Regions from separate parts of the Streptomyces sp. NPDC001903 genome, predicted to be linked through region 2. Evidence: riboswitches for the same ligand, from Rfam matches in the RefSeq annotation. Region 2 holds a riboswitch; each other region holds the start of a gene.
The links. Region 2 has a riboswitch for ZMP and ZTP ahead of glyA (serine hydroxymethyltransferase). Riboswitches for the same ligand answer to the same signal wherever they lie in the genome.
Positions count from the first base shown of each region.

Region 1 (5,997 bases), on a different contig from region 2:
GCGGCCGATCTCGTCCAGGGTCTTCGGCTGGCCGTCGTTCAGGCCGTAGCGCATCGAGACGACGCCCGCCTCACGCTCGGAGAGCGTGCCCAGGATCGACTGCAGCTGCTCCTGGAGGAAGGTGAACGACACCGCGTCGGCCGGCACGACCGCCTCGGAGTCCTCGATGAGGTCACCGAACTCGCTGTCGCCCTCCTCACCCAGGGGGGTGTGCAGGGAGATCGGCTCGCGGCCGTACTTCTGGACCTCGATGACCTTCTCGGGGGTCATGTCGAGTTCCTTGCCCAGCTCCTCCGGAGTGGGCTCCCGGCCGAGGTCCTGGAGCATCTGGCGCTGGACGCGCGCCAGCTTGTTGATGATCTCGACCATGTGGACGGGGATGCGGATCGTGCGCGACTGGTCGGCCATGGCACGCGTGATCGCCTGCCGGATCCACCAGGTCGCGTACGTGGAGAACTTGAAGCCCTTGGTGTAGTCGAACTTCTCCACGGCGCGGATCAGACCGACGTTGCCCTCCTGGATCAGGTCCAGGAAGAGCATGCCGCGGCCGGTGTAGCGCTTGGCCAGGGAGACCACGAGGCGGAGGTTGGCCTCCAGCAGGTGGTTCTTGGCACGGCGGCCGTCCTCGACGAGGATCTCCAGCTCGCGCTTGAAGGCGGGCTTGTGGTCCTCCTCCTCTTCGAGCTTGTACTCGGAGAAGAGACCCGCCTCGATGCGCTTGGCGAGCTCGACCTCCTGCTCGGCGTTGAGGAGCGGCACCTTGCCGATCAGCTTCAGGTAGTCCTTGACGGGGTCGGCGGTGGCACCGGCCACCATGACCGTCTGCGCCGGGGCGTCGTCCTCGTCGTCGTCGGACAGGACGAAGCCCTGGGAACCGCCGGCCTTGGGGGCCTCTTCCTCGACGTCGTCGACGAGGTCCTCGGCGGCCCAGTCCTCGCCCTCGGCGGCCGGGGTCTCGCCCTCGTCGGCGTCCTTGGCGCTGGTCTTCTTGGCCGCGGCGGCGGTCTTCTTCACCGCGGTCTTCTTCGCGGCGGTCTTCTTGACCGTCCGCTTCTTCGGCTCGGCGACGGCGTCGGCCGTCACCTCGTCCTCGGCGGCCGCGGCCGGCGAAGCGGATATCGCCGCCGCGGTGGCCGGGACCGGGCTGGTGGCCGAGGCCTTGCGCGCACCGATGGGGCGCGGCGCGGCGGCCGCCTTCTTGGTCACGGTGCGGGCGGGCGCGGCGGCCGCCTTGCGGGGCTTCTTCGCGGCAGCCTTCGTGGCGGGGGCGGCGCTGACGTGCAGCGCGACACCCTCCTCGTCCAGGACCTGGTTCAGGCTGCGCAGGACCCGCTTCCACTGGTCCACCGGGATGCGGCCGGCCTCGAAGGCCTGGCGCACGTCGTCACCGTTGATGTGACCCTGCTCGCGGCCGCGCTCGACGAGCGCGACGAGGGCCTCCGATTCGGCGATCTCCGGAGGGAACGTACGGGACGGGCTGAGCGACACAAGGAGCCTCTCGTTGCGAACAGATAGGGAGTGGGCGGGAAATCATCGCGCGGACTCGGGAAACAGACCCGAGGGGGGTCTGTATTCCGGGGCCGCGCGAGGACACCTGTCGGTTCATCGCATGCCCGAGTCGATTCGTTACGCGCTGAATTGAGTGACCTGCGCCACGCTGTGGGCGCGCAACCATTCGGCCGTGGATCCGTCCGCGTCCGCACGCCCTTCTCCGTCAGCCCGTTTTGCGGGCCTCGATGAGGAAACGGGCGGTGTGCGCCACGAACGAGCCGTCACGTTCGATCTGTTCATGGAGCTCGTGCAACCGGTCCCGGTACTGCCCGACCGTGAAGCCGGGCACCATCCAGATCACCTTCCGGAGAAAGTAGATCACGGCTCCGATGTCGTGGAACTCCGTTCGCAGCCTTTCGGAGCGCAGATCCACCACTTCGAGGCCCGCCTTGCGGGCGTCGGCGACCGCGTCGTCGGGGTGCCGGGCGCGCCGGACGTCCTGCGGCTGGGGCCCGAGGAAGTACTCGACCAGCTCGAAGACGCTCGCCGGCCCGACCTGCTGCGAGAGGTACGTGCCGCCCGGCCGCAGGACCCGCGCGATCTCCTCCCACCAGATGGTCACCGGGTGGCGGCTGGAGACCAGCTCGAAGGCCTCGTCGCCGAACGGCAGCGGCGGCTCGTCGGCGTCCGCGACCACGACCGCGCCCAGCGGGTGCAGGAGCCGGGTCGCCTTGTCGATGTTCGGCGGCCAGGACTCGGTGGCCGCCGTCAGCGGGGGCAGCGGCCCGGCCCCGGCGAGCACCTCTCCGCCGCCGGTCTGGATGTCGAGGGCGGAGCGGACCCGGGCGAGGCGCTCGCCGAGCAGCCGCTGGTAGCCCCAGGAGGGGCGCTGCTCGGTGGCCCGGCCGTCGAGCCAGGAGAAGTCCCAGCCGTCCACCGAAACGGACTCGGCTTCCGCGATGAGGTGGTCGAAAGTGCGCGTCATGTCTCGATCGTCCCAGGCGCGGCGCCGGTGATCCACCGGTTTGACCGGATCCACGCACGGGGGGCCGCCGCGGACCACCGCACCCGCCGACGGGGTCCATTAGAGTGGAGGCGGGCCGTGACTGGCGTTCGGGTGGATCACCACCGGGGAGCGGCCCGGCGTACGTCCCCGCACGTACGTCTCCTGCCGCGCGCCTGGGCGAACCGCGAACCCGCGAACCGCGATCCGCAGCGACGCTCAGGAGACCCCGTGACGACTGCCCAGACTGCCTCTGCCCCCGTCTCCGCCGCCGGCCGCGCCCGGCTGATGGACGGCACCGCCCTCGCCCGCCGCATCTCGGAGCGGACCGTCGCCCTTGCGGCGAAGATCACCGAGCGCACCGGCACCGCGCCCTGTCTCGCGACCGTGCTGGTCGGCGAGGACCCGGCGTCCGTGACGTACGTGAAGATGAAGCAGAACCGCTGCGCCAAGGCCGGGATCACCTCGCGCCACGTGGAGCTGCCGGCCGAGACCACCACCGAGGAGCTCGTCGCCGCCCTCACCGCCCTCTCCGAGGACCCGGAGATCAGCGGCATCCTGCTCCAGCACCCCGTCCCGCACCACATCGACGAGCGCGCCGCCTTCGAGGCCATCGCCCCGGGCAAGGACGTCGACGGCGTCACCATGCACTCCTTCGCCGCCATGGGCTTCGGACTGCCGGGCTTCGTCTCCTGCACCCCCGGCGGCATCATGCGCCTGCTCGCCGAGTACGAGGTGGACCTGACCGGCAAGCACGCCGTGGTCGTCGGGCGCAGCGCGATCCTGGGCAAGCCGGCCGGCATGCTGCTGCTGGAGCAGAACGCCACCGTCACCTACTGCCACTCGCGCACGGCGGACCTGCCCTCGATCGTGCGCCAGGCCGACGTGCTGGTCGCCGCCGTGGGCAAGGCCGAATTCATCCGCGGCGAGGACATCAAGCCCGGCGCCGTGGTCCTGGACGCCGGCTACAACGAGGGCAACGTCGGCGACGTCCACTTCGAGTCCGCCGCCGCCCGCGCCTCGCTGATCACCCCGGTCCCGGGCGGTGTCGGCCCGATGACCATCGCCGTGCTGCTGGAGCAGACCGTCCAGGCGGCCGCCGCCCAGGCCGGTCTGGAGCTCGCGGACCTCTGACCCGTGCGCCGCACGCCGCGTACGGACACGCCCCGAGCCCTTCGGCCCGGGGCGTTCCGCGTTCCGGTGGTGTCCGGATTCTTGCGGCCGGAGCCTGACGGGTGCGGGGGAGCTGGCGGTATCTTTGCGCCGGGGCGCGGGATGACACGTGCAACACGTTTCCTGGGGGGAACTGCCGATGGACTTGTTCACGCCACTGGAACTGCCGGGCGGCGCCACCCTGCCGAACCGCCTCGCGAAGGCGGCCATGGAGGAGAGCCTCGCCGGGGCCGGCCAGCTGCCGGACGAGCGGATCGAGCGCCTCTACGGCCGCTGGGCGCGGGGCGGCGCCGGCCTCCTGATCACCGGGAACGTGATGGTGGACCGCCGGGCGCTGACCGCGCCGGGCACGATCGTCCTCGACGCCAGTTCCCCGCTCGACCCCTTCCGCCGCTGGGCCGCGGCCGCCTCCAGCGGCGGCGGCCGGGTCTGGATGCAGATCAACCACCCGGGCCGGCAGGTCGGCTCCGAGATGCCCGGCACGGCTTGGGCGCCCTCCGACATAGGGGTGAGCCTCGGCAAGCACACCAAGCGCTTCGCCCGCCCCACCGCGATGACCGAGGCCGACATCGAGGCCACCGTCGCCCGCTTCGCGGTCACGGCCCGGCGGGCCGAGGAGGCCGGTTTCGACGGGGTGCAGATCCACGCCGCCCACGGCTACCTGCTCAGCCAGTTCCTCTCCCCGCTGGTCAACCGGCGCACCGACCGGTGGGGCGGCAGCCCGGAGAACCGGGTCCGCCTCCTCACCGAGGTCGTCCGGGCCGTCCGCGCGCGGGTCGCCCCCGGCTTCGCGGTCGGCGTCAAGCTCAACACCGCCGACTTCCAGCGCGGCGGCTTCGACACCGAGGACGCGGCGCAGGTCCTCGCGGCCCTCGGCGGCCTCGGCGTCGACCTGGTCGAACTGTCCGGCGGCAGCGTCGAGAGCCCCGCGACCCTGGGCCGCACCGCCGATCTGCGGACCCTCGAGCGGGAGGCGTACTTCCTCTCCTTCGCCGAGCAGTTCCTGGACGCGGCCACGATGCCGCTCATGCTGACGGGCGGGATAGCCCGGCAGGAGACCGCGCGGAGGGTCCTGGAGCGCGGGGTGTCGGTCGTCGGGCTCGCCTCGGCGCTGGCGTTCCGCCCCGACCTGCCGGCGCGCTGGCGCGCCGGGGAGGACGTACGGGTGACGGTGGAGCGGCTGCGCTGGAAGGACCGGGACCTGGCCGGAGCCGCGCTGCTGGCCTTCGTGCGGTTCCAGCTGCACCGGCTGGCGCGCGGACTGGAGCCGCGCCCGGCGGCCTCCCCGCGGGCCACCTTCGCCCTCGACCAGCTCCAGCACTGGCGCCGGGTGCGGGCGTACGGGGCCTGGCTCGCCCGCAACCCCGTCCCGGAGGACCTCCTCGTCGGCTGAGGCCGGCCCGCGCCCGCCGCCGGGCCTTCAGAGCGCGGCCGGGTCCCGGCGCACGGCCGCCACGATGGGGGAGGTGCGGAACTCCCGGGCCAGCGCGGCCAGCGGCCGGGAGTCCAGCCGGTACGGCTCGGGCAGCCCCTGGTCCGCCTCGGCCGTCCGGTCGGCGGCCGCCGCGGCCTCGGTGGCGGCCGCCTCCCGGCGCCGGCAGGCGGCGGCGAGCATGGCCGCGTCGGCCACGACGGAGGCCCGCGCGTCGCACATGCCCTGGCCGAGGGCGGCCTCGTACGCGTCGCCCCGTACGGCCGGGTCGAACCAGCAGGCCAGGGCCAGGATCCCGTCGTCGATCACCGATTCGCGGTGGATCAGCCGGATCCCGATCGGAGACCACCAGGTCAGCGGCACCGTCGTCACGCTCGACGCGGCGAAACCGCGCAGCGCCTTCCACAGCGGGTGCAGCCGCCGGTACCGGCTGAAGTCCCGCCAGGCAGCCGAGCCGCCGACCAGCGGGACGATGAACCCCGAGCCCACCATCAGGGCGGCGGCGGAGGCGAACGGCGGGGCCACGTAGGTGGACAGGCCGTCCCAGTCGCGGCCCGCCCAGCGGGCGCCCACCGCCGCCCATTTCGCGACCAGGTAGCCCAGGTCCAGCGCCCCGCCGAGCACGATCAGGGCCAGTCCGGTGCGCAGCGGGCGCAGCGAGGGGCGCACGCGCAGCAGCCACTTCCAGCACAGCAGGGTCAGCGTGGAACTGCCCACGGTGTGCGCGAGCAGGTAGCAGACGATCATCTCGCGCAGCCAGGGCGTGTTGGCGTAGTACGTGTCCAGGTCGCGCAGGCGCTCCACGGGCGCGTCGCCGATCGCGAACAGGACGACGATGAGCAGGGTGACGGCGCCGAACACGGCCACCGTCAGCCGGGTGGCGCGCCGTACGACGGCG
Region 1 is NZ_JBIASZ010000008.1:148,942-154,938, forward strand. Features, by position in the region: gene ACFYZS_RS19640 (RNA polymerase sigma factor) at 1-1,488, opposite strand, end outside; gene ACFYZS_RS19645 (class I SAM-dependent methyltransferase) at 1,715-2,476, opposite strand; ZMP/ZTP riboswitch at 2,584-2,683, shown strand; gene ACFYZS_RS19650 (bifunctional 5,10-methylenetetrahydrofolate dehydrogenase/5,10-methenyltetrahydrofolate cyclohydrolase) at 2,783-3,628, shown strand; gene ACFYZS_RS19655 (NADH:flavin oxidoreductase/NADH oxidase family protein) at 3,807-5,060, shown strand; gene ACFYZS_RS19660 (MAB_1171c family putative transporter) at 5,088-5,997, opposite strand, start outside.
Region 1: another riboswitch for ZMP and ZTP. It lies ahead of ACFYZS_RS19650 (bifunctional 5,10-methylenetetrahydrofolate dehydrogenase/5,10-methenyltetrahydrofolate cyclohydrolase); the one in region 2 lies ahead of glyA (serine hydroxymethyltransferase).

Region 2 (5,997 bases):
GGCCGGGATCGACTCGCCCGTGAGGGTGGAGTAGATCGTGAGCAGGTTGCTGACGCCGGGCTTGTTCTCGATGTCGAAGCGGATCTCGGCCTCGGTGTCGGTGACCGCGCTCTTGATCTTCTTCTCGGTGACCTTGGGCTCGTCGAGGAGGTTGATCAGACCCTTGGGCGAGGACGCGGACTTCGACATCTTGATCGACGGGTCCTGGAGGTCGTAGATCTTCGCGACCTCCTTGACGATGTGCGCGGCCGGGAGCGTGAAGGTCCGGCCGTAGCGCTGGTTGAAGCGCTCGGCCAGGTCGCGGGTCAGCTCGATGTGCTGGCGCTGGTCCTCGCCGACCGGGACGGCGTTCGCCTGGTAGAGCAGGATGTCGGCGACCTGGAGGATCGGGTACGTGAACAGGCCGACGCTCGCGCTGTTCACACCGCCCTTGGCCGACTTGTCCTTGAACTGGGTCATCCGGCTGGCCTCGCCGAAGCCGGTGATGCAGTTCATGACCCAGCCGAGCTGTGCGTGCTCGGGGACGTGGCTCTGGATGAAGAGCGTGCAGCGGTCCGGGTCGAGGCCGGCGGCGAGCAGCTGGGCCGCGGAGAGGCGGGTATTGGCGCGCAGATCCTTCGGATCCTGCGGCATGGTGATCGCGTGCAGGTCGACGACCATGTAGAACGCGTCGTGCGTCTCCTGCAGGGCGACGTACTGGCGGATGGCTCCGAGGTAGTTCCCGAGGTGGAACGAGCCGGAGGTGGGCTGGATGCCGGAGAGCGCGCGAGGACGATCAGAAGCCATGGCTTCATTCTCTCAGGTACGGCGGCCCCGCCGGTCCTCACCCGTCCGGAAACCCCCCGGGGCCGCGGCCCCGGGGAGGGGACCGGTCAGGAGAGCGGGAGACCCGGGGCGGGGTGGGCCGCCATCAGGTCCGCGACCTCCGCGCGGATCGCGGCGAGGGCCGGCTCGTCCGACTTCGCGGCCGCGTCCACGGCCCGGGAGATCCACTCCGCCACCAGCGGCATGTGGTCCGTCCCCAGGCCCCGCGAGGTCAGGGACGGCGTGCCGATGCGGATGCCCGACGGGTCGAACGGCTTGCGGGGGTCGAAGGGGACCGTGTTGTAGTTCACGACGATCCCCGCGCGGTCCAGCGCCTTGGCCGCCACCTTCCCCGGCACCCCGCGCGAGGTGAGGTCCATCAGGATCAGGTGGTTGTCCGTACCGCCCGACACCAGGTCGAAGCCCCGGGCCAGCAGGGCCGTGGCCAGGGCCTTGGCATTGGCGACCACCGCGTGCGCGTACGTCACGAACGACGGCTGCGCCGCCTCGTGCAGGGCCACCGCGATGCCCGCCGTCGTCTGGTTGTGCGGACCGCCCTGGAGGCCCGGGAAGACCGCCTTGTCGATGGCCTTCGCGTGCTCCTCCTTGCACATCAGCATGGCGCCCCGGGGCCCGCGCAGCGTCTTGTGCGTGGTCGTGGAGACCACGTCCACGTGCCCGACCGGCGAGGGGTGCGCCCCGCCCGCGATCAGGCCGGCGATGTGCGCCACGTCCGCGACGAGGACCGAGCCGGCCTCCCGGGCGATCGAGGAGAACGCCTCGAAGTCGATCGTGCGCGGGAGCGCGGTGCCGCCACAGAAGATGATCTTCGGGCGCTCCGCCAGCGCGAGGTCGCGCACGGCGTCGTAGTCGATCAGGCCCGTCCCGGCCGAGACCCCGTACTGCACGCCCCGGAACCACGACCCGGTCGCCGAGACCCCCCAGCCGTGCGTCAGGTGCCCGCCCATCGGCAGGGCCATGCCCATCACCGTGTCGCCCGGCTTCGCGAAGGCCAGGTACACCGCGAGGTTCGCCGGAGAGCCGGAGTACGGCTGGACGTTGGCGTGGTCCACCCCGAACAGGCCCTTGGCCCGCTCGACGGCCAGCGCCTCGACGCGGTCGATGTTCTGCTGGCCCTCGTAGTAGCGGCGGCCCGGGTAGCCCTCGCTGTACTTGTTCTGCAGCACCGTGCCGGAGGCTTCGAGCACGGCGGCGGACACGTAGTTCTCGCTGGGGATCAGGCGCAGGGTCTGCGCCTGCAGGGTCTCCTCGGCGGCGACGAAGGACGCCAGCTCGGGGTCGACGGCGGTCAGGGCGGGGTGGCGGCTCGCACTCATGGCGGCTCCTCCGGGGTCGATGTCAGTTCTCGTCCCCGCGAGGCCCAGGCGAGCGGCCCTGTATGCGGTCGTGCGCGCACGACTCCCCCGGAGTTGGTTCTCCGTACGCCAGTCGCCGTGCGTACCGCTCACCTTAGCGGGCGGTCCACAAGAAAGGTTTCCCCGTCCGGTATACGAGCGACGTATAGCCGTATACAAGGTGACGTGACGCCGGTGACGCCACCCCCGTCGCCTCCATCGCCCCCGTCACCTCCATCCCGCCCGCACCGACGATCGGAGACCCCGTGTCGACCACTGCTGAAGCCCTGCGTTCCGCCGAGGCGCACAGCGCGCACAACTACCACCCGCTGCCCGTCGTCGTGGCGACCGCGGAGGGCGCGTGGATGACGGACGTGGAGGGCCGCCGGTTCCTGGACATGCTCGCGGGCTACTCGGCGCTCAACTTCGGCCACGGCAACCGCCGTCTGCTCGATGCGGCCAAGGCGCAGCTGGAGCGGGTCACCCTCACCTCGCGGGCCTTCCACCACGACCGGTTCGCCGAATTCTGCGGCGAACTCGCCGCGCTGTGCGGCAAGGAGATGGTGCTGCCGATGAACACCGGTGCGGAGGCCGTGGAGACGGCCGTGAAGACCGCTCGCAAGTGGGGCTACGAGGTCAAGGGCGTGCCGGACGGCCAGGCCAAGATCGTGGTCGCGGCCAACAACTTCCACGGCCGTACGACGACCATCGTGAGCTTCTCGACGGACCACGAGGCGCGCGACCACTACGGGCCCTACACCCCCGGGTTCGAGATCGTTCCGTACGGGGACCTCACCGCGCTGGCGGCGGCCGTCACGGCGAACACCGTGGCCGTGCTGCTGGAGCCGATCCAGGGCGAGGCCGGGGTGCTGGTGCCGCCCGCCGGCTACCTGCAGGGCGTACGGGAGCTCACGCGCGAGCGGAACGTCCTGTTCATGGCGGACGAGATCCAGTCGGGCCTCGGCCGGACCGGGAAGACCTTCGCGTGCGAGCACGAGGACGTCGTCCCGGACGTGTACATCCTCGGCAAGGCGCTGGGCGGCGGCGTGGTCCCGGTCTCGGCCGTCGTCGCCGACCGGGACGTGCTCGGGGTGTTCCGGCCCGGCGAGCACGGCTCCACCTTCGGCGGCAACCCGCTGGCCTGCGCGGTCGCCCTGGAGGTGATCGCGATGCTGCGCACCGGCGAGTACCAGCAGCGCGCCGCCGAGCTCGGCGACCACCTGCACCGGGAGCTGAACCTGCTGGTCGGCGGGGGCGCGGTGACGGCCGTACGCGGGCGCGGGCTGTGGGCGGGCGTCGACATCGACCCGGCGCACGGCACCGGCCGGGAGATCTCCGAGGCGCTGATGGAGCGGGGCGTGCTGGTCAAGGACACGCACGGGTCGACGATCCGCATCGCGCCCCCGCTGGTGATCGGCAAGGAGGACCTGGACTGGGGCCTGGACCAGCTGCGCGAGGTGCTGGCCGCGGGCTGACGCGTGCGCCGCGGGCCCGGCCGGCCGTCCGGCCGGGCCCGCGGCGGCGGCGGCGGCGGCGCTACAGGATGACGTGCGGCAGGAAGCGGGCGTACTCGTCCGTCACCGGGCCCGCCGATTCGCGGATGCCCAGACCCGCCGCCTCCTCCTCGACCACCCACGCGCCGAGCACCACGCGGTTGCCGTCGAAGTCGGGCAGCGGGGCCAGCCCCTGGAAGACGTACGTCTCCCCCTCGGCCGGGGTGAAGGGCTCGGCGCCGCCGGCCGGGTGCAGGGTGACCCCCGCGCCCTCGCGGCCCAGCAGCGGCTTCGCCGCGTACCCGGTCGTGTCCGCGAGCTCGCGGGGTCCGTCGAGGTAGGCGGGCAGCAGGTTCGGGTGCTCCGGGAAGAGCTCCCAGAGGATCGCCAGCAGCGCCTTGTTGGACAGCAGCATCTTCCACAGCGGCTCGATCCAGGCGGTGGTCCCGGAGCCGCCGCCGTGGTCGTACGTGCCGAGGACCTGCGGGCCGAAGGCGTCGGTGGCCAGCCATTCCCACGGGTAGAGCTTGAAGCAGCTGCGGATGAAGCCGAGCTTCTGGTCGACGAACCGGCCCGACAGGCTGTCCCAGCCGATCTGTTCGACGGACAGCGCCTCGGTCTCCAGGCCCGCCTGCTCGGCGGTCTCCTGGAGGTAGGCGACGGTCATCAGGTCCTCGCCGAGCTCGTCGGTCTCGGAGTGCGCGAAGTGCAGCGGGCCGGGAGGCAGCAGCTCCGCCTGCCGGCGCCAGGCCTCGACGAGCCGCTCGTGGAGGGAGTTCCACTGGTCGGCGCCCGGGAAGCGCTCCTCCATCCAGAACCACTGCGGACTGGCCGCCTCCACGAGGGAGGTGGGGGTGTCGGCGTTGTACTCCAGCATCTTGGCCGGGCCGCCGGCGCCGTCGTAGCGCAGGTCGAACCGGCCGTAGAGGGAAGGCTGTTCGGCGCGCCGGCGCCAGGACTCGGCGATGAGGGCGGCCAGCTTCGGGTCGGTGATGCCTAGGTCGGCGAAGCGGTCGTGCTCGACGATGTGCGCGGCCGCGGCCAGGCACATGGCGTGCAGCTCCTCGACGACGTTCTCCAGCGCCTCCACCTCGGGGAGCGAGAAGGAGTAGTACGCGCTCTCGTCCCAGTAGGGGCGCAGGGAGTCGTCGGGGAAGCGGGTGAGGGGATAGATCAGCCCCTGTTCCTCGACGGTCTTCTGCCAGTCGGGGCGCGGCTCGATGGTGTGGCGCTGCACGCTGGATCAGCCGCCCGAGGAGCTCTTGTGGCTGCCGCCGATGCCGCCGCGGGTGACGGCGGACTTGTCGAAGCTGCCGCCGCTGACGCGGTTGTTGCTCGCGACGGAGCCGCCGTAGTAGTACGAGCCGCGGCCGCCGCTCTTGCACTCCTTGGTGTTCAGCTTCTCCAGGGTGACGCGGTCCGCGCAGCGCTTGTCGGGCTCGCTGCTGCTGCCGCAGGCCACGAGGGCGGCGGCGAGCAGCCCCATGCCGCCGAGGGCGACGCCGCCGGAGCGCATGCGTCGTCGGGTGGTGGTGTTGTCGCCTGCTCTGCTGCCCGTACTGCTGTCGTCCATGGCGGACAGACTAGAACGGGGCGGCGAACCGATGGAATCCGGCCGTCGAAACCCCCTCACGACCTCCATGATCTAGAGTCTTTTCGTGCTCCTTGGGATGGTTTGCGCACTCGGTGCGGCGGTCTGTTTCGGTACGGCGTCGGTGCTGCAGGCGATGGCCGCGCGGGCGGCGGAGCCGGGGACCGGGTCCGGGGTGGACGCGGCGCTGCTGCTGCGGGCGGCCCGGCAGTGGCGGTACGTGGTGGGCCTGGGCCTGGACGCGGCCGGATTCCTCCTCCAGATCGTGGCGCTGCGGAACATCCCGATCTACACGGTGGGGGCGGCGCTGGCGGCCAGCCTCGCGGTGACGGCGGTGGTCTCGGCGCGGCTGCTGCACGTACCGCTGAGCGGGGCCGAGTGGGGCGCGGTGGGGGCCGTGTGCGCGGGGCTGGCGATGCTGGGGCTGGCCTCGGGCGAGGAGGGCTCGGGGACCGGGTCGTTCGCGCTGCAGCTGGGGCTGCTGGCGGTGGCGGGGCTGGTACTGCTGGTGGGGGCGGTGGCCGGGGGGCTCCCGGACCGCTCGCGGGCGCTGGTCCTGGGCCTGGCGTCGGGGACGGGCTTCGGGGTGGTGGAGGTGGCGGTCCGCCTCATCGACGACGTCTCGCTCGCGGCGTTCGCGAACCCGGCCCTGTACGCGCTGCTGCTGGGCGGGGGCGCCGGGTTCCTGCTGCTCACCTCGGCGCTCCAGCGCGGCTCGGTGACGGCGGCCACGGCGGGCATGGTGCTCGGCGAG
Region 2 is NZ_JBIASZ010000006.1:388,526-394,522, reverse strand. Features, by position in the region: gene trpS (tryptophan--tRNA ligase) at 1-786, opposite strand, end outside; gene glyA (serine hydroxymethyltransferase) at 873-2,141, opposite strand; ZMP/ZTP riboswitch at 2,177-2,267, opposite strand; gene rocD (ornithine--oxo-acid transaminase) at 2,426-3,634, shown strand; gene ACFYZS_RS17185 (glutathionylspermidine synthase family protein) at 3,696-4,889, opposite strand; gene ACFYZS_RS17180 (hypothetical protein) at 4,896-5,225, opposite strand; gene ACFYZS_RS17175 (hypothetical protein) at 5,323-5,997, shown strand, end outside.

Region 3 (5,997 bases), on a different contig from region 2:
GATCGAACTCGCCGCCGAAGATGGCCTCTGCATCACCACCGACACCACCACCGCGGTGCCCCCGCCGTGCGCGTCGGGAACCCGTCCCGCCGCCGACGCCGTCACCGACGCCGCGTTCCGCCTGCAGGTCATCCGGGCCTGGTCGATGCAGGACTTCCCGGCCGACGGCAACGGCCACGACCACTTCTTCGCGACCTTCGACAAGTTCGGCGAGGTGCCCTGGCGGCACCCCGGCCGCATCCTCGCGGAAGTCGCCAACACGGCCGCCCGGCAGAACCAGTTCTACCTGGAGACCATGATCTCCCCGGCCTCCGGACAGGCCCGCGCCCTCGCCGACCGGGTCGGATACGACGCCGACCTCGACCGGATGCACGACAAGCTCCTCGCCGACGGAAGCCTGGACGCGGTGGTCGGCCAGGCCCGCGCCGACGCCGACACCACCGACACCGAGTTCCGCACCGCCGCGCACTGCGACACCCCGCGGCCCGACGCCGCGTGCTCCCTCCCGTACCGCTGGATCTCCCAGGTCGCCCGCCTCGGCACCCCCGAGCGGGTGTTCACCCAGATGGCGCTCGGTATGCGGCTGGCCGAGCGCGACCCGCGCTTCGTCGCCGTCAACCTGGTGCAGCCGGAGGACGGCGAGGTCGCCCTGCGCGACTACCGCCTGCACATGCGGATGCTGAACTACCTGAAGACCCAGTACCCCAAGGCACACGTCACCCTGCACGCGGGCGAGCTGGTGCCCGGCCTGGTCAAGCCGGAGGACCTCACCTTCCACATCCGGGAGGCCGCCCAGACCGGCCGCGCCGAGCGGATCGGGCACGGCGTGTCCGTCCTGCACGAGGACCGCTGGGAGTCGCTCATGCGCTACATGGCCGAGCGCCGGATCGCGGTCGAGGTCCCCTTCCACAGCAACGAGCAGATCCTGCGCGTCTCCGGCGACGCGCACCCCTTCGCCACCTACCGCCGCCACGGCGTGCCGGTCGTCCTCGCCACCGACGACCCGGGCGTGTCCCGGATCGAGATCACCGACGAGTACCGGCGGGCCGCGCAGATGTACGGGCTCGGCTACCCGGAGCTCAGGGACCTGGCCCGAGCCTCCCTGGAACACTCGTTCCTGCCCGGCCGCAGCCTCTGGAACCGTGACCTGCGCTCCGGATACCGGCCCGCCGGTCCGTGTGCCAAGGAGCGCCAGGGCGCCGAGCACCCGGGCGAGCGGTGCGCCGGCTTCCTGGCCGGCAGCCCGAAGGCGCAGGTCGAGTGGCGGCAGGAAGCGGCCTTCCACCGCTTCGAGAAGGACCACCCCCGCGCCACCCGCCCCGGCTCGCGCTGACCCCGGGCCCCCGACCGAGTCCGGCCCGTGTGCCAGAATGCGGGTCCCAGCGACTGGCGGCCCGGAGATGGAACCGACCATCGGGAAGCTCACTCGCGGGAGCCGACCGCCTGGGCTCCCGCAGGTGGGTGCCGCCATGAACGCTTTCGCCGACGTCGACCGCAGTGGTCGCGGGCCGGAACTCCTGCGCTACCTCGATGAGGCGCATCGAGGACTGCAGCAACCCAAGAACGTGATGCGCGCGGGCCTGGCCGCGGAGCCGGGCCACGGCGTCCTGGACCTGGGCTGCGGCGCCGGACACGAACTCGTCGAGCTGGAGCGCGCGGGCCGCCGCGCGTTCGGCGTGGACTCCAGCGGTGTGATGCTGGAGGCGAGCCGTCGGCGGCTCGCGGCCCACGGGCTGCCGGTCCGGCTCGTACACGCGGACGTGCACGACCTGCCGTTCGCCGACGGCTCCTTCGCGGGCTGCCGGATCGAGCGGGTCCTGCAGCACGTACGCGATCCCGCCGCCGTCCTGGCCGGGGCGCACCGGGTGCTGCGACCGGGCGGGAGCCTCGCGGTGCTGGAGCCGGACTGGGCATCGGTCGTCCTGGCCTCCGCGGACGCCGAGGCGGCGCGCGCCGTGGCGGACGCGGTCGCCAGCCACATCCCGCACCGCCAGATCGGCCGTGACCTGCGGCGGCTGCTGATCGGGGCGGGCTTCACGGACGTGCGCACCGAGACCGAGCTGGTCGTCTACTCCTCGCTCACGGAGCTGTCCCACGTCATCTCGCTGGAACGGGCCGCGCACGCCGCATGGACGGGAGGCCTGATCGCGCGCGAGCGGGCCGAGGCCCTGCTCCGGGAGCAGCTGGCCCTGTCGGAGGCCGGCGCCTTCCACGCCACGTTCCAGCGCACCGTGATCGCCTGGGCGCGCCGCCCCGGGTGACGCCGACCTGGGTGACACCGACCCGGGTGGTACCGGGGTTGCTCCGGACGGGTGGCAGAGAAACCTTCCGGCTCGGCGACGCCGCATGGACGCCGAGACGGCGCGGTACGGGTGCGGATGACCTTGATCGTCCTCGCGAAACGAGAATTCCCGTGCGCCTTCGGCACACCGTCGCCGCCGCTTGCGGTGCCCTTGCCCTCACGGCCGTTCTGGCCGCACCCGCCCACGCCGCCACCGGCGAGTTCGGCTACACGTTCGTCGGCTTCAGCGGCGAGGAGCAGAGCGCCGTGCTCCAAGACCCGCGGAACGGCGTCTGCATCACCATCCCCGAGGTCGCGGACCCGTCCGCTTCGGCACCCGCCTACGCACCGCACAACGACACCGACGCCTGGGCGGTGGTCTTCACCGAGCCCGACTGCACCGGAGACTCCTGGACGCTCAAGCCCAAGGGGCGGCCGGCCTCGGACCGCCTGAAGCTGCGCTCGGTCATCCTCTTCGACCGGAGCTGACCGCTCACGGACGGGGCCCCCGGCCGGCCGGGGGCCCTCCCTTTCTCCTAGGGGGTGTCCGCAAAGTAGCGCCGTGCGCCCGAAGGGCGCTCCCGCGGTGTCCGGTGCGTGCTCTCGGTGTGCCGGGCGGAAGCCGGTGTACTGGGCGTACTCGGGATTTCGCCCGGTGCGCCGAGAGTGCGTGCCGGGCTCCGCGGGGCAGGCGGGACTTTGCGGACACCCCCTAGGAGCCCGCCGGCCGCAGGCGCCGCCAGTAGCCGGCGAGGTCGTTCGTCGCGGTGGTGACCGAGTCCAGGCGCATCGTGGTCCGGGTGTCCCGTTCGTAGCGCTGCCAGTTCGGCATGGCCGGGTGGTTGGGGTCGCCGGTACGGATGAAGGAGATCCATGCCGCGTGCACGGTCGAGGCCAGCCCCTCACGGATCCGGGGATCGAGCCCGGCCAGGAACGGGGCCTGCGACCACTTGTCGAAGTTGTCGAAGACGAACGGCAGTTCCAGACAGTGCGGCGCCGCGAGCCTGCCGCCGTGCGCGGGCGTCGGGAGATCGAACTGGTAGGCCCAGACCGGACGCTTGCGAGCCGCCGCCCGCCGCTCGGCGAGCGCCAGCCCGGGCATCCGGAACAGGTCGTCGCTGATGAGGTCCATCAGCACGTCCACCGGGCGGGCGCCCGGCCGGGCTTCCTCGTAGGCGCTGTACGCCTCGGAAGCGCGGCTCCCGAAGGTGTCCCGTGCCCGTGCGAGCACCTGCTCCTTGGTCGAGGCGGCGTACGTCGGGTCGAGCGCGAAGGCGAAGTTGGCCTCCTCCCTGGTACACCCGATCAGGATGTCGATGTCCGCCCCGGGACCGCCGAGCAGCAGGTCGCAGGGGTGGCGGTCCAGCGTCACCTCGTCGATCACCGGCAGGAACGGGGTCGACCAGTACCCCCACCGCCCGGTGCGCTTGAACATCTCGACGGTGGCGCCCACCAGCTGCTGCCAGGGCAGGGTCCGCAGCTGCGCCACGTCCTTGGCCCCGAGGACGTCGAGGAAGGTGGCACTGCGCTGCAACGACTCCGTACGCGTGGGGAGCTGCAGCCCCAGCGGCGGGCTCTGGAGGATGGCGCGCCGGAACAGCGGGCGGCCCGCCGGCCGGGCACCGGCCAGCGCCGCGACCGAGAACGCGCCGCCGGACTGACCGGCGAGGGTGATGTTGTCCGGGTCCCCACCGAAGGCGGCGACGTTGTCCCGTACCCAGCGCAGAGCGGCGAGCTGGTCGGTGAGCCAGAAGTTCCCGCCGGCGCCCTCCTCGCCGAAGTAGAGGTATCCCAGCGGTCCGAGCCGGTAGTTGACGGTCACCACGACGAGATCGCCGTCGCGCGCGAAGGTCTCGCCGGAGTAGATGGGCAGTGAGCCGGATCCGGAGAGGAAGCCGCCGCCGTGGATCCAGACCATCACCGGCCGCTTGGCGTTGTCGGCCCGCGGGGTCCAGACGTTGAGGGTGAGGCAGTCCTCGTCGAACGGGGGCGAGCCGTGTGATCCGAGGACCGGGTCGCCGCCTTCCCGGTAGAGCTGCGGCGCACTGGGGCCGAACGCGGTGGCGTCGCGCGTTCCCGGCCAGCCGGGATGGGGCTGGGCCGGGCGCCAGCGCAGGGGGCCGACCGGCGGCGCCGCGTAGGGAATGCCCTTGAAGACGGCGAGCCCTCCCTCGACGGCTCCGCGCAGCCGGCCCGCGGGCAGGTCCACGACCGGGGAGGGGTCGTCCGCCTCCGCTGCTGCCTGCGCCGCGTACCCACCGGGGATCCCGGAGGAGAGCAGTGCGGCGCCGGCCAACACCGTGCTGTTCTTGAGGACTTTGCGTCGCGATGGATCGTCGGTCATGGTGCTTCACTCCCTGACTGATCGCGGGACCGCCGCCGGATTATGGCATGGCGGAGTTTTGACGACCGCAAGTGTTACGCCATATCGGCGAGCGGGGTCAAGGGGTGGGAGGGTCTCGCCGTTCCGTATCTTGCGAACTATTGACGGCCGTCTCATTTACGCGATAGACACGTGTCACCCTCCAGGCATCCATCGGCAACACCCGGTCCACCAGGGCCGGCTGACTACGTACGGAGTCTCCATGGCAGGTCGGTTTCGCCCCGTTGGTCTGATCGCCGTCACCACGGGCCTCTTGCTGACCACCGCATGCGGTGGCGCCAGCCTCGGGACCGGCGACGGCGACAAGCAGGACGGGCCGGTGAAGATCGGGCTCCTCGTCCCGCAGTCCGGAACGTACAAGGCGCTCGGCGACGACATGAAGCAGGGCTTCGAGCTCTACGTCAAGCAGCACGGAGGCAAACTCGGCGGCCGGGACGTGGAGCTCGTGATCGCCGACGAAGGGGAGACGGCCGACTCCGGCAAGGCGGCGGCGGAGAAGCTCGTCAAGCAGGACCGGGTACTGGCGGTGAGCGGCGTGGTCAGCTCGGCCACCGTCAACGGGGTCAAGGACCTCTTCGAGACGAGCAAGGTCCCGCTCGTCGGCTCCAACGCCTCGCCGACGACGCTGACCGGGACCACGTACATATGGCGCACGTCGTACGTCAACGACGAGCCGGGCAAGGCGCTCGGCACGTACGTCGCGGAGAAGGCCGGCGGCCCCGTCTTCCTGATCGCCGCGGGCTACCAGGCGGGCAAGGACGAGGTGGAGGGGTTCAAATCCACCTTCCTCCCGGCCGGCGGCAAGCTCGCGGGGGAGGAGGTCTACACTCCCTTCCCGGGGACCAAGAACTTCCAGCCCTACCTGGCGCAGATCCAGAACTCCGGCGCGAAGGCGGTCTTCTGCTTCTACGCGGGCGGCGCCGCCGTCGACTTCGTCAAGCAGTACCGGGACTTCGGGCTGGCCGGCAAGATCCCGCTCTACGGCCCCGGCTTCCTCACCGAAGGCGGCGTACTGAAGGGGCAGGGGGAGGCGGCCGAAGGCATCCACACGGCGCTCAACTACAGCGCCGACCTCGACAACGCGGCCAACAAGCAGTTCGCGCCCGCCTACCGGTCCGCCTACGGAGCGCCCGCCACCACCTACGCGATGGCGTCGTGGGACGCGGCGCAGGTGCTCGACAAGGCGATCAAGACCGCCGGCGGCACCGTGACCCCGGAATCGGTCAACGCCGCCATCGCCAAGGTGGGGGACGTCGACAGCCCGCGCGGCACCTGGAAGTTCAACAGCGCGGGCACGCCCGTCCAGCCGTGGTACCTGCGCGAGGTCAAGCAG
Region 3 is NZ_JBIASZ010000027.1:17,884-23,880, forward strand. Features, by position in the region: gene ACFYZS_RS37140 (adenosine deaminase) at 1-1,333, shown strand, start outside; ZMP/ZTP riboswitch at 1,372-1,456, shown strand; gene ACFYZS_RS37145 (methyltransferase domain-containing protein) at 1,470-2,261, shown strand; gene ACFYZS_RS37150 (hypothetical protein) at 2,414-2,770, shown strand; gene ACFYZS_RS37155 (carboxylesterase/lipase family protein) at 2,994-4,625, opposite strand; gene ACFYZS_RS37160 (ABC transporter substrate-binding protein) at 4,867-5,997, shown strand, end outside.
Region 3: another riboswitch for ZMP and ZTP. It lies ahead of ACFYZS_RS37145 (methyltransferase domain-containing protein); the one in region 2 lies ahead of glyA (serine hydroxymethyltransferase).